DNA from 2 places in the Brevundimonas nasdae genome. Region 2 is predicted to be linked to the other one. Evidence: riboswitches for the same ligand, from Rfam matches in the RefSeq annotation. Region 2 holds a riboswitch; the other holds the start of a gene.
What was found. A riboswitch is a leader RNA that binds a small molecule or an ion and turns the genes downstream of it on or off. The one in region 2 is predicted to bind cobalamin.

Region 1 (5,508 bases), 1.1 Mb from region 2:
CGGCGGGCTGGGCGCATGAGATCAAGTTCGACGGCTATCGCATCCAGATCGGCGTCGGCGGCGGCAAGGCGGTCTTGAGAACCCGCAAGGGCCTGGACTGGACCGACCGGTTTCCCGAACTGGCGTCGGATGCGTCGGGTTGGCCCGACGCGGTGATCGACGGCGAACTGTGCGCGCTGGATGACGACCACATGCCCGATTTCAGCGCGCTTCAGGCGGCGATCTCGGACGCCGACACGGACCGCCTGGTCTATTTCGCCTTCGACCTGCTGTTCGAGGGCGGCGAGGATCTGCGCAAACTGCCGTTGTCGCACCGCAAGGCGCGGCTTCAGGCTTATGTGGACCGGGTGGGCAAGTCGGGCGCGGCGCGGTTGCGCTATGTCGAGCATTTCGCCTCGACCGGTCAGGCGGTGCTGGAGAGCGCCTGCCGGATGCATCTGGAAGGCGTGATTTCGAAGAAGCTGGACGCCTCTTATCATGCCGGACGATCAACCAGCTGGGTCAAGTCCAAGTGCCGGGGCCGCGACGAGGTGGTGATCGGCGGCTGGTCGTCAGAGGGCGGCACGCGCTTCCGCTCTCTGCTGGTCGGGGTGCGGAAGGACGGGGGCTTGCGCTATCTGGGTCGGGTCGGAACGGGCTATGGCGAGGCCGTCACCCGCACCCTGGTCCCGGCCCTGAAGGCCGAGGCGGCGGACAAGAGCCCATTTTCCGGGCCGGGCGCACCCAAGGCGGCCAAGGACATCCATTGGTTGAAACCCGTGCTGGTCGCCGAGATCGAACACGGCGGATACACCGAGGCTGGGTCGCTGCGTCAGGCGGCGTTCAAGGGGCTGCGTGAGGACAAGCCCGCCGCCGAGGTCACCCAGGTCCCGCAGCCGCCCGCCGACATGAAGCCGCAGAAGAAGACGACCACGACAGTTCGCCCGACCTCGAAACCCGGCAAGGTCACGGTCGCTGGCGTCACTTTGTCCAGCCCTGACAAGGTGCTGTGGCCCGCTGTCGGCGACCGGCCCGCGATCACCAAGGCCGACCTGGCGCGGTATTACGAGGCGGCGGCGGAGCGCATCCTGCCTCATGTAGCGGATCGCCCTACATCCATCATCCGCGCCCCCGAAGGCATAGGCGGCGAGATGTTCTTCCAGCGGCACGCCATGAGCGGATCGAACCCGCGCCTGAAGCTGATCGACGTCAAGGCGCGGACCCCCTATGTCGCCGCCGTCGATGTCGGCGGTCTGGTCGCCATCGGCCAGTCGGGCGGACTGGAGCTGCATCCCTGGGGCTGCAAGCCTGGCGACCCGGAGACGCCGGAGCAGATCACTTTCGACCTCGATCCCGACGAAGGCCTGGATTTCGCGGACGTCATCGCGGCGGCCAAGGTGGTGAAGGCGAGACTGGAGGGCCTGGGCCTGACGCCCTTCGTCAAGACAACCGGCGGCAAGGGCCTGCATGTGGTCGCGCCCATCAAGACCGACGCCCGATCCCGGGTGACCTGGGACCAGAACAAGGCCTTCGCCAAGGCGGTTTCAGAGGCGATCCGCGTCGATGCGCCCGACCGTTTCACCACCACCCTGGCCAAGAAGGCGCGGGGCGGCAAGATCTTCATCGACTATCTGCGCAACGGCCGTATGGCGACGGCGGTCGCGCCCTGGTCGCCGCGCGCGCGGCCCGGCGCCGGGATCGCCTTTCCTCTGTCGTGGGACCAGGTGAAGCCGGGCCTCGACCCGGCGGCCTTCAACCTGTGGACCTACCCTGCCCTGCTGAAGAAGTCGGACCCATGGGCGGACTTCCGCGCGTCAGCGGCGAACCTGAGACCTGCGCTGAAGAAGATGGGCCTCTGAACCTCTCTCCTCCTTGCCCGTAAAGGATCAGGCGGCCGACTTCTTCTTGGCCGCAGGCTTCTTCGCCGGCACCTTCTTGGCAGCGGGCTTCTTGTCGCCTCCGCCGCCCTTGAGGCTGTTCTTCAGCGCCGCCATCAGGTCGATGACATTGGTGTCGTCCGGTTCTGCGATGTCGACCAGGCCCTTGCCGCCCTTGGCCTTGGCCTTGATCATCTCGCGCAGCGCCTCGTCATAGCGATCCTTGAACTGGGAGGCGTCAAAGTCGCCCTCCTTCTGGCCGATGATCCGCGCTGCGATCTCCACCATGTCGGCGTCCGCCTTCACCGTCGGGATATCGTCGAAATAGTCGGCGGCGTCGCGCACCTCGTCATGGGCGCGCAGGGTGTAGGCGATCAAACCCTTGTCGCGCACTTCCAGCGCCAACTGCCGTTCCTTGCCACGCAGCACCAGTTGCCCCAACGCCACCTTGCCCTGTTTCTTCATGGCGTCGCGGATGACGGCGAAAGCTTCGACGCCCGCCCCCTTTTCCGGCACGACAAAAAAGGGATCGGCCCAGTACAGGCGGTCGATGTCGGCTTCATCCACGAACCTGTCGATGGAGATTGTCTTGGTGCTCTCCAGCTTGACCTGATCGAAGTCGGCGTCGTCGAACAGAACATATTCGTCCTTGGACACCTCATAGCCGCGCACCAGATCGCTGCGCTCCACCGGCCCGGTGTCTGGGTCCGTCGGCACCATGCGGATGCGGTTGTTGGTGTCCGGATTGATCAGGTGAAACCGCACGTCATTGGTGCTGGTCGTCGCCGTAAAGAGGGCCACCGGACAGGTGACCAACGACAGTTTCAGATGCCCTTGCCAGGTCGGACGTGCGGCCATGTTGCTTCTCCCTTGGCCAATGGAATGCGTCAGGCGCGTTTCCGTTCGCGGCACGGGAACCGACATCGCATAATCACATAAAGATATCTTTATATCTTGATTGACATGAGCGGCGATTGTGGCAATTTCCAATGGTCGAGGTTCTTCACGTCGCTCTCGGGCGGCGCGAAGCTAAGAGGGAAGCCGGTGCGATGCCGGTGCTGCCCCCGCAACTGTAAGCGGCGAGCTAAGGGTCCATCTTGTGTCACTGAGAGCATTCGCTCTCGGGAAGGCCGGACCCGAAGCCGTGACCCGCGAGCCAGGAGACCTGCCCCGACAGATAACGTCCTCCGGCGGGGTGTCCGGCCAGGTCGCATGAATGCTGCGCTGGAACGATTCCGCGTGTGCGTTCGCGCGTCCCTGTCCGCTGTCTCGCCACAGCATCAACGGCAGAGACCATGGCGAGCAGCGAATTCACCTTCATCATCAAGCGCACGGCGCTCGACGAGGATTACCGCCCTGCCGAGAACACGCGGATCACGACCAACTTCGCCAATCTGGCGCGCGGTGAGAGCCGTCAGGAGAACCTGCGCAACACCCTGCGGATGATCGACAACCGCTTCAACTCATTGGCCCATTGGGACAATCCAAAGGGCGATCGCTACACGGTCGAACTGCAGATCATCACCGTCGAGATGAGCGTCGTCGCCGGTGACAGCGGCGAGGCCTTCCCCCTGATCGAAATCCTTCAGACGACGATCATCGACAAGAACACCGGTGAGCGCATCGAAGGGGTCGTGGGGAACAACTTCTCCTCCTACGTCCGCGACTATGACTTCAGCGTGGTTCTGCCGGAGCATTTGAAGACCCACCCCAATGCTGGTCCGCCAGCAGGATTCGGCGATCTGCACGGCAAGCTGTTCAAGCATTTCCTGAACTCACGCGCCTATCGTGATAATTTCAGCAAGCCGCCCGTCATCTGCCTGAGCGTGTCCAGCAACAAGACCTACCACCGGACCGGCGCCGAACACCCTGCCCTGGGCCTCGAATATGAGAATGACGAGTTCTCGCCGACCGATCAGTATTTCGCGAAGATGGGGATGAAGGTCCGCTACTTCATGCCGCGAAACGGCGTGGCCCCCCTGGCCTTCTACCATATCGGCGACCTGACGGCCGACTACACCGATCTCGAACTGGTCAGCACCATCAGCACGATGGAGACCTTCCAGAAGATCTATCGCCCCGAGATCTACAACGCCAACTCGCCCGCCTCGGAACAGTATCAGCCCAGCCTGAAATACCAGGACTATTCGCTGACCCGGATCGTCTACGACCGCGAAGAACGCAACCGCCTGGCCGTCGAACAGGGCAAGTTCGTCGAGGAACGGTTCATCAAGCCGCATCAGGCCGTTCTCGACCAGTGGTCCGCCAACTTCGCCGCCTGATCAGACCCAGAACAACAAAGTCGCCACCATGAAAACTCTTCTCCCCACCTCGACCGCCGGCAGCCTGCCCAAGCCCGCCTGGCTGGCCCAGCCCGAGACGCTGTGGTCGCCCTGGAAACTGCAAGGCGACGAACTGATCGAAGGCAAACAGGACGCCCTGCGTCTGTCCCTGAGCGATCAACTGAACGCCGGCATCGACATCGTCAGCGACGGCGAACAGACGCGCCAGCACTTCGTCACGACCTTCATCGAACACCTCGACGGCGTCGATTTCGAAACCCGCAAGACCGTCAAGATCCGCGACCGCTATGACGCCAGCGTCCCGACCGTCGTCGGCGCTGTCAGCCGTCCGAAGTCGGTCTTCGTCGACGACGCCAAATTCCTGCGCCAACAGACCAAACAGCCGATCAAATGGGCCCTGCCCGGACCGATGACTATGATCGACACCCTCTATGACGACCATTACAAGAGCCGCGAAAAGCTGGCCTGGGAGTTCGCCAAAATCCTCAATCAGGAAGCGCGCGAGCTTGAAGCCGCTGGCGTCGACATCATCCAGTTCGACGAACCCGCCTTCAACGTCTTCTTCGATGAGGTGAACGACTGGGGTGTCGCGGCCCTGGAAAAGGCCGCCGAAGGGCTCAAGTGCGAGACCGCAGTCCACATCTGCTACGGCTACGGCATCAAGGCCAATACGGACTGGAAGAAGACCCTCGGCTCGGAGTGGCGACAGTATGAGGAAGCCTTCCCCAAGCTGCAGCAGTCCAGCATCGACATCATCTCGCTCGAAGCCCAGAATTCGCGTGTGCCGATGGACCTGATCGAGCTTATTCGCGGCAAGAAGGTCATGGTCGGGGCCATCGACGTGGCCACCAACACCGTGGAAACGCCGGAAGAAGTCGCCGACACCCTGCGCAAGGCCCTTCAGTTCGTGGACGCCGACAAGCTCTATCCTGCCACAAACTGCGGCATGGCTCCCCTGTCGCGTCGCGTCGCGACCGGCAAACTGAAGGCCTTGGGCGCAGGCGCCGAAATCATCCGTAAAGAACTGTCCGCCTGACAGATGATCGAAGCGGGCGCTCGGGCTTGATGACAAAAGCCCGAGCGCTCGCCGACGCCGCTCTGAATGCGGCGCCCCAGGGTTCAAACACATGAATATGTTGAGCAACATCAGCGATGATGCTGAGCTGCGCCGCCTCTTCGGTCGCTTCCCCACCGGCGTGACCACCCTGTGCGCCATGGTGGACGGTCAACCTGTCGGCATGACCGCCAGCGCCTTCGTCGCCGTCTCGCTCAAGCCTCAGTTGGTGTCCGTCTGCATCAAGCGCGGCTCCGGCACATGGCGGCAGTTGCGAGCCCAAAAACGCCTTGGC
Region 2 (5,508 bases):
TGTCATAGACGTTCAGGCCGGCGTTCGGCAGCACGTCGATGTGCGGGATGTTGCGTGCGGCCAGGCCGAAGTTCGTGTCGACTTCCGGACCCGCGATGATGAGAGCCTTGGTCCAACCCAGCTTGCCGAAGGTCTCGCGCAGCGAGGCCGTCTTGGCTTCCTTGACCGAGACGCTGTCGACGACGATCAGGTCGCCGGACTTCGCCTTGGAGGACAGGGCGTGACGCAGAGCAAGCGCGCGGATTTTCTTCGGCAGCGAGAAGCCGTGGTCGCGAACGACCGGACCGAAGGCGCGCGAGCCGCCGACGAACTGCGGTGCACGGCGCGAACCGTGACGAGCGCCGCCGGTGCCCTTTTGCTTGTACATCTTCTTGCCCGTACGAGAGTTCTCGTTGCGGGTTTGAACCTTGTGCGTGCCGGCGCGGCGCTTGGCCAGTTGCCAGTTCACGGTGCGGGCCAGGATGTCGCCGCGGATGTCAGCGATGCCGAAAACGGCGTCCGACAGCTCCAGGTCGCCAGCAGCCTTGCCGTCGAGTTTGATGACAGAGAGTTTCATTACGCTTCACCGCCTTCGGTCGCTTCCACCGGGGCTTCTTCAGCCGGGGTCGATGCGGGTTGAGCAGCAGCCTTCGACGACTTGACGGCGCCCGGGAACGGGGCGTCAGCCGGACGGGCCTTCTTGATGGCGTCACGAACCTTGACGTAGCTCCCGTCATGACCGGGGACAGCGCCCTTGATCAGGATCAGGCCACGCTCGGCGTCCACGCGGACGACGGTCAGGTTCTGGGTGGTGACGGTCTCGGCGCCGTAGTGGCCGGCCATCTTCTTGCCGCGGAAGGTGCGGCCCGGATCTTGACGTTGACCGGTCGAACCATGCGAGCGGTGCGAAATCGACACACCGTGCGTGGCGCGAAGGCCGCCGAAGTTCCAGCGCTTCATCGCGCCGGCGAACCCCTTACCGATGGTTTCACCTTGGATGTCCACCTTCTGGCCGACCAAGAAGTGTTCAGCCGAAATCTCGGCGCCCACGTCCAGCAGACCGTCCGCATCAACGCGGAACTCGGTGACATAGGCCTTGGGTTCGACCTGGGCCTTCGCGAAGGTTTCGCGTTGAGCCTTAGCCGTGTTCTTGGCCTTCTTGGTGCCAGCGCCCAGCTGGAGAGCGACGTAGCCGTCACGCTCCTGGGTACGTTGGCCGACGACTTGGCAGCCGTCGAGCTGCAGCACAGTGACCGGTACGTGCGCGCCGTCTTCGGCGAACACGCGGGTCATGCCCAGCTTCTTGGCGATCACGCCCGTGCGCATCGGATCCCGCCTCTTTCTACTTTAAATCTTGATCTCGACGTCCACACCGGCGGACAGGTCGAGCTTCATGAGCGCGTCCACGGTCTGCGGGGTGGGGTCGACGATGTCGAGCACGCGTTTGTGCGTGCGGATTTCAAACTGCTCACGCGACTTCTTATCGACGTGCGGCGAGCGGTTCACGGTGAACTTTTCGATCAGGGTCGGCAACGGAATCGGACCGCGAACGGTCGCGCCGGTGCGCTTGGCTGTATTGACGATTTCGCGCGTCGAGAAATCGAGGACGCGGTGATCAAAGGCCTTGAGCCTGATGCGGATGCTTTGATCCATATCGGTGCTAACTTCCAATGCGGTCGGAGGACCGCGTCCCTGTGAACTATTTCAAAGACCGAAGGCCTTCGGGCAAAAAGCCCTCAGGAAACGCAAATCCGCAAAAACGAGCGGCCCACGCAGTTGCCCGCGAAGGCCGTGAAATCCCAAGAAGCTGCAAAGAACAGTGACTTAGGTCGTTCTTGCGAACCGCGTCTGCACCGAAGTGCACAGCCGGTCCAACAAGAGTGGTGGCTTATGCCTGCCGATTCCGATTTCGTCAAGCGGCGAAACCGTGTCCTGGCGGGCTGTTTTCGGGTTTTGCAATCGGGCTGGATCGGCCCGCCTTATCGACCGCGACCATGACGAATTCCGCCACGGCGGAGCGGCGGCGTTCGCCCGTCAGCAGGGCCTCAGACCACAGCTCGACCTCTATGGTTATTGAGGACCGGCCAACCTTGGTGGCGCGTGACGCCAGTTCGATCATGTCGCCCTCTCTTATAGACTCGGAGAAGTCGATGCGGTTGGACGCCGCCATGACCATCACCGCCCGCGCCTCCTTGGTGGCGCAGACAAAGGCGGCCTTGCCCATCAGCTTCAGGGCGTCGCCGCCGTACAGGGTGCCATAGTGATTGGTCCAGGCGGGGAAGACCATCTCCACCGCCCGCAGCCAGCCGTCGCCGACATTCTGACCATTGGCGGGCAGCGGCGGCAGATCGCCCTGCCCCTCCTGGCGCGGAGCCACCATATTAAAGACGCCCCGCGTGCACAGCCGCCGTTCGCCGCTGACCGGCGCCTCGGCCCACAGATCGACCTCCACGCCCATTGATGTGCGCCCGACGCGCACGACGCGGCCCGTAGCCTCGACCATCTCGCCGATTCGGGCTGGCGCAGCGAAGTCGATCCGCTCGCAACTGGCCGTCACCGTCGGCCGTCGCGCATGACGCGCCGCCGCCAGGAAGGCCACCTTGTCCAGATGCGCCAGGCCGACGCCGCCGAACAGAGTGCCGTGGTGATTGGCGTCGCCGGGAAACACCATGTCGATCAGGGTGACGCTCATGACCGGTCCCCCTCGTCTCGCCGGGATCTGACCACTTGCGTCATGTTCATCAGGCCGCACAGGTCGGCCGCTGCGGACAGCAGCGAAGCGGCCTTGAACCTTACGGCCCACTGGGCGCCGCGCGTGTTCGTCCGCTCAGACCTCGGGCCGATGCTGGGAAGGCGTGGGGTCGCCACCTTTAGGACTGGGCGGGGCATGGCTGAAAACCTGTGTTGTGGCCAGGTCTCGAGCAGGAACGCGCGAACGCCCGCGCGGACATGCGGGTCCGGCGGCGCACTTGCGGCCTGACCGGGCACCCCGCCGGAGGACGTTATCTGTCGGGGCAGGTCTCCTGGCTCACGGGTCGACATCTCGGACCCGGCCTTCCCGGCGCCGGAACGCCAGTGACACGATATGGACCCTCGACTCGCCGCTTACAGTTGCGGGGGCAGCGCCGGTTTCACACCGGCTTCCCTCTTAGCTCCACGCAATCCGAAGACCCCGTGCAGACCACGACGCCTTCAGATGACCTGAGATCAGCTGCGCCGTCAATCACACGGACACCCCCTTAATCTGATGACGGAATTGCCGCCCGTTAACCCCTTGCCCCAAGTCCTCCGCGAGTGTGACACATTGCAGACACAACCCGTGGCCGAACCGTCACAGTACTGTTGCAAGTGCTTAATCTAACGGCGGTTTCATGCCGGAATCGTCCGGGTCCTGATAGCAGCCCCCTCCCCGGCTCCCCTCCGGGGCACAGACTGCTAAGGAAAAAGAACAATGAAGACGATCCTCCTCGCGACGGCCGCCGCCGCCACCATGATCGCCGCTCCGGCTTTCGCTCAAGACGCCATCGGTTCGGTCGCTGTCTCCTACACCAACCCGTCGGTCGACGCAGACGGCTTCAACAAGGTCGCTGCTGACGTATGGTCGGTCGACGGCACCGTCGCCCTGCCCGTCAAGGACTGGACCGTGACCCTGAACGGCGCTGTCGACTACACCAAGGCTCTGGGCGCCGACGACACCTCGGCCATGCTGGCTGCTCACGGCACCAAGCTGTGGACCTCGGACGTCCGCGCCGGCGCCTTCGTCGCCGCCAACACCATCGGCACGGGCGACACCGTCTGGACCGTCGGCGCTGAAGCCCAGAAGTACCTGGCCAACGCAACCCTGACCGGCGCTGTCGCCTGGAGCGACACCAGCATCGGCGACGTCTGGACCGTCGGCGGCGACGCTGCCTACTACGTCCTGCCGAACCTGCGCCTGAACGCTGGCGTCAGCTACAACAACGTCGACGTCACGGGCGGTAGCGTTGACGCCTGGACCTACGGCGTCGGCGCCGAGTACGAAATCAAGGACACGCCGTTCTCGGTCGGCGCCGCCTACACGCGCGCTGACATCAAGTCGGTCGACGTCGACACCTGGTCGTTCAACGTCCGTTACGCCTTCGGCGGCGGTCTGCAAGCTCGCGACCGCGCTGGCGCCAACCTGGGCGTCCCCGCGATCACGCGCGTCCTGACGGGCTTCAAGGCTCCGGCCAAGAACGTCTCGATGTAAGACCTTCGGGTTTTCGAATGCAGAAGGCCCCGGCGGAGCGATCCGCCGGGGCTTTTTCATGCCCGTCGTCCGCTGGGCTGCGGGCGCGAAAAAGGCCCCCGGGGTTCCACGACCGGGAGCCTTCCTCTCGCGGCGGAGAGTTCGGGTCTTAGCGCCCGATGTTCAGATTCCCGGAGCCGACGACCGAGCGTTTCACCTGGCCCGTCGCGGCGCCGACATTCACATTGCCCGAGCCTGCGATGGAGACGTCCAGATCGCCGGTCGTTCCACCGAACCGCACGTTGCCCGAACCGCCGATGGCGACCGAGAAGCGCGGCATCTGGCCCTCGCGGATGGCGATGCCGCCTGAACCGCCGACCGCCGCTTCGCCGCGCCCGTCAACGCGCGCCACGGTGATGTTGCCCGATCCGCCGACTGAGGATTTCAGCCTGTTGGTGGCGCCGGCGTAGATCGAGCCCGATCCGCCGACCGAGGCCTCCAGTTCCTGCGACGTGCCCGTGCGGATCGTGCCGGAGCCGCCCAGGCCCACTTCCAGCTTTCCGTCGACATTGGCCACCGTCCAGTCGCCGCAGCCGCCTGCGCCCAGATCGACCGAGCGCGCGCCACGGCCGATGGCGCCATAGACGGCCCCGCTGGCGCTCAGATCGACGTCTCGGGGGCTGCGCACGACGATCAGCGGCGCGTCTTCCAGTCGGATGCGTCCCACGCCCCCGCCGACGTTGACCGTGGCGCCTTCGCCCGGCTGCCGTGCATTGGCCGGGCCGCTGTTGCAGGAGCGGATCGCATCGCTGCTGCCGAACACGCCGCCGCGGCGCAGGCCGCCGTCGATGCGGACGTTGCGCCCTTCGCGACGCACCTGGACGGCGGGAAGGTTGGAGGCGCCCTGGGTGATCTCCACGCCGATGTCGTTACGATCCTCGACGATCACCACGACGCGGGCCACCGCATTGCGAATCTCGACATCGGCGGCGGACGCAGGCGCGGCGGCGGCGCTGACGGCCAGAGCGGCGGTCGCGGCGGCGATGAACAGTGCTGACTTCATGAACTTTCCCTTCCCGGATCTGATGAGAAGGTGCGCGAGCAGGCGCCGAAAGTCATTTTAACTCGGCGTCATGAATCCAATTTAACATTGGCGGACGCCGGGCGTCGCGGGTTCAGGAGCGCAAGGCCCCTGCGCCGTCCTCGACGCCGACTTCCGGCTCGAAGTCCCGCTCGAAATGGGCGATCCGGCTCTTCATCGCCCCCACCTTCTTCAGCGCCAGCGACGCGGCCCAGCGCGCGGCCAGTTCAGGCGTCGACAT

Region 1: linked by a shared signal. The riboswitch ahead of KWG56_RS08030 (DUF1852 domain-containing protein) and the one ahead of KWG56_RS02785 (acyl-CoA thioesterase) in region 2 are both predicted to bind cobalamin.

What each region holds. Positions count from the first base shown of each region.
Region 1 covers NZ_CP080034.1:1,647,599-1,653,106, forward strand. Annotated here, with positions in the region: gene ligD (DNA ligase D) at 1-1,838, shown strand, start outside; gene ku (non-homologous end joining protein Ku) at 1,866-2,714, opposite strand; cobalamin riboswitch at 2,836-3,043, shown strand; gene KWG56_RS08030 (DUF1852 domain-containing protein) at 3,152-4,138, shown strand; gene KWG56_RS08035 (methionine synthase) at 4,167-5,195, shown strand; gene KWG56_RS08040 (flavin reductase family protein) at 5,287-5,508, shown strand, end outside.
Region 2 covers NZ_CP080034.1:577,424-582,931, reverse strand. Annotated here, with positions in the region: gene rplD (50S ribosomal protein L4) at 1-556, opposite strand, end outside; gene rplC (50S ribosomal protein L3) at 556-1,305, opposite strand; gene rpsJ (30S ribosomal protein S10) at 1,327-1,632, opposite strand; gene KWG56_RS02785 (acyl-CoA thioesterase) at 1,892-2,671, opposite strand; cobalamin riboswitch at 2,976-3,180, opposite strand; gene KWG56_RS02780 (outer membrane beta-barrel protein) at 3,431-4,207, shown strand; gene KWG56_RS02775 (head GIN domain-containing protein) at 4,356-5,249, opposite strand; gene KWG56_RS02770 (cupin-like domain-containing protein) at 5,362-5,508, opposite strand, start outside.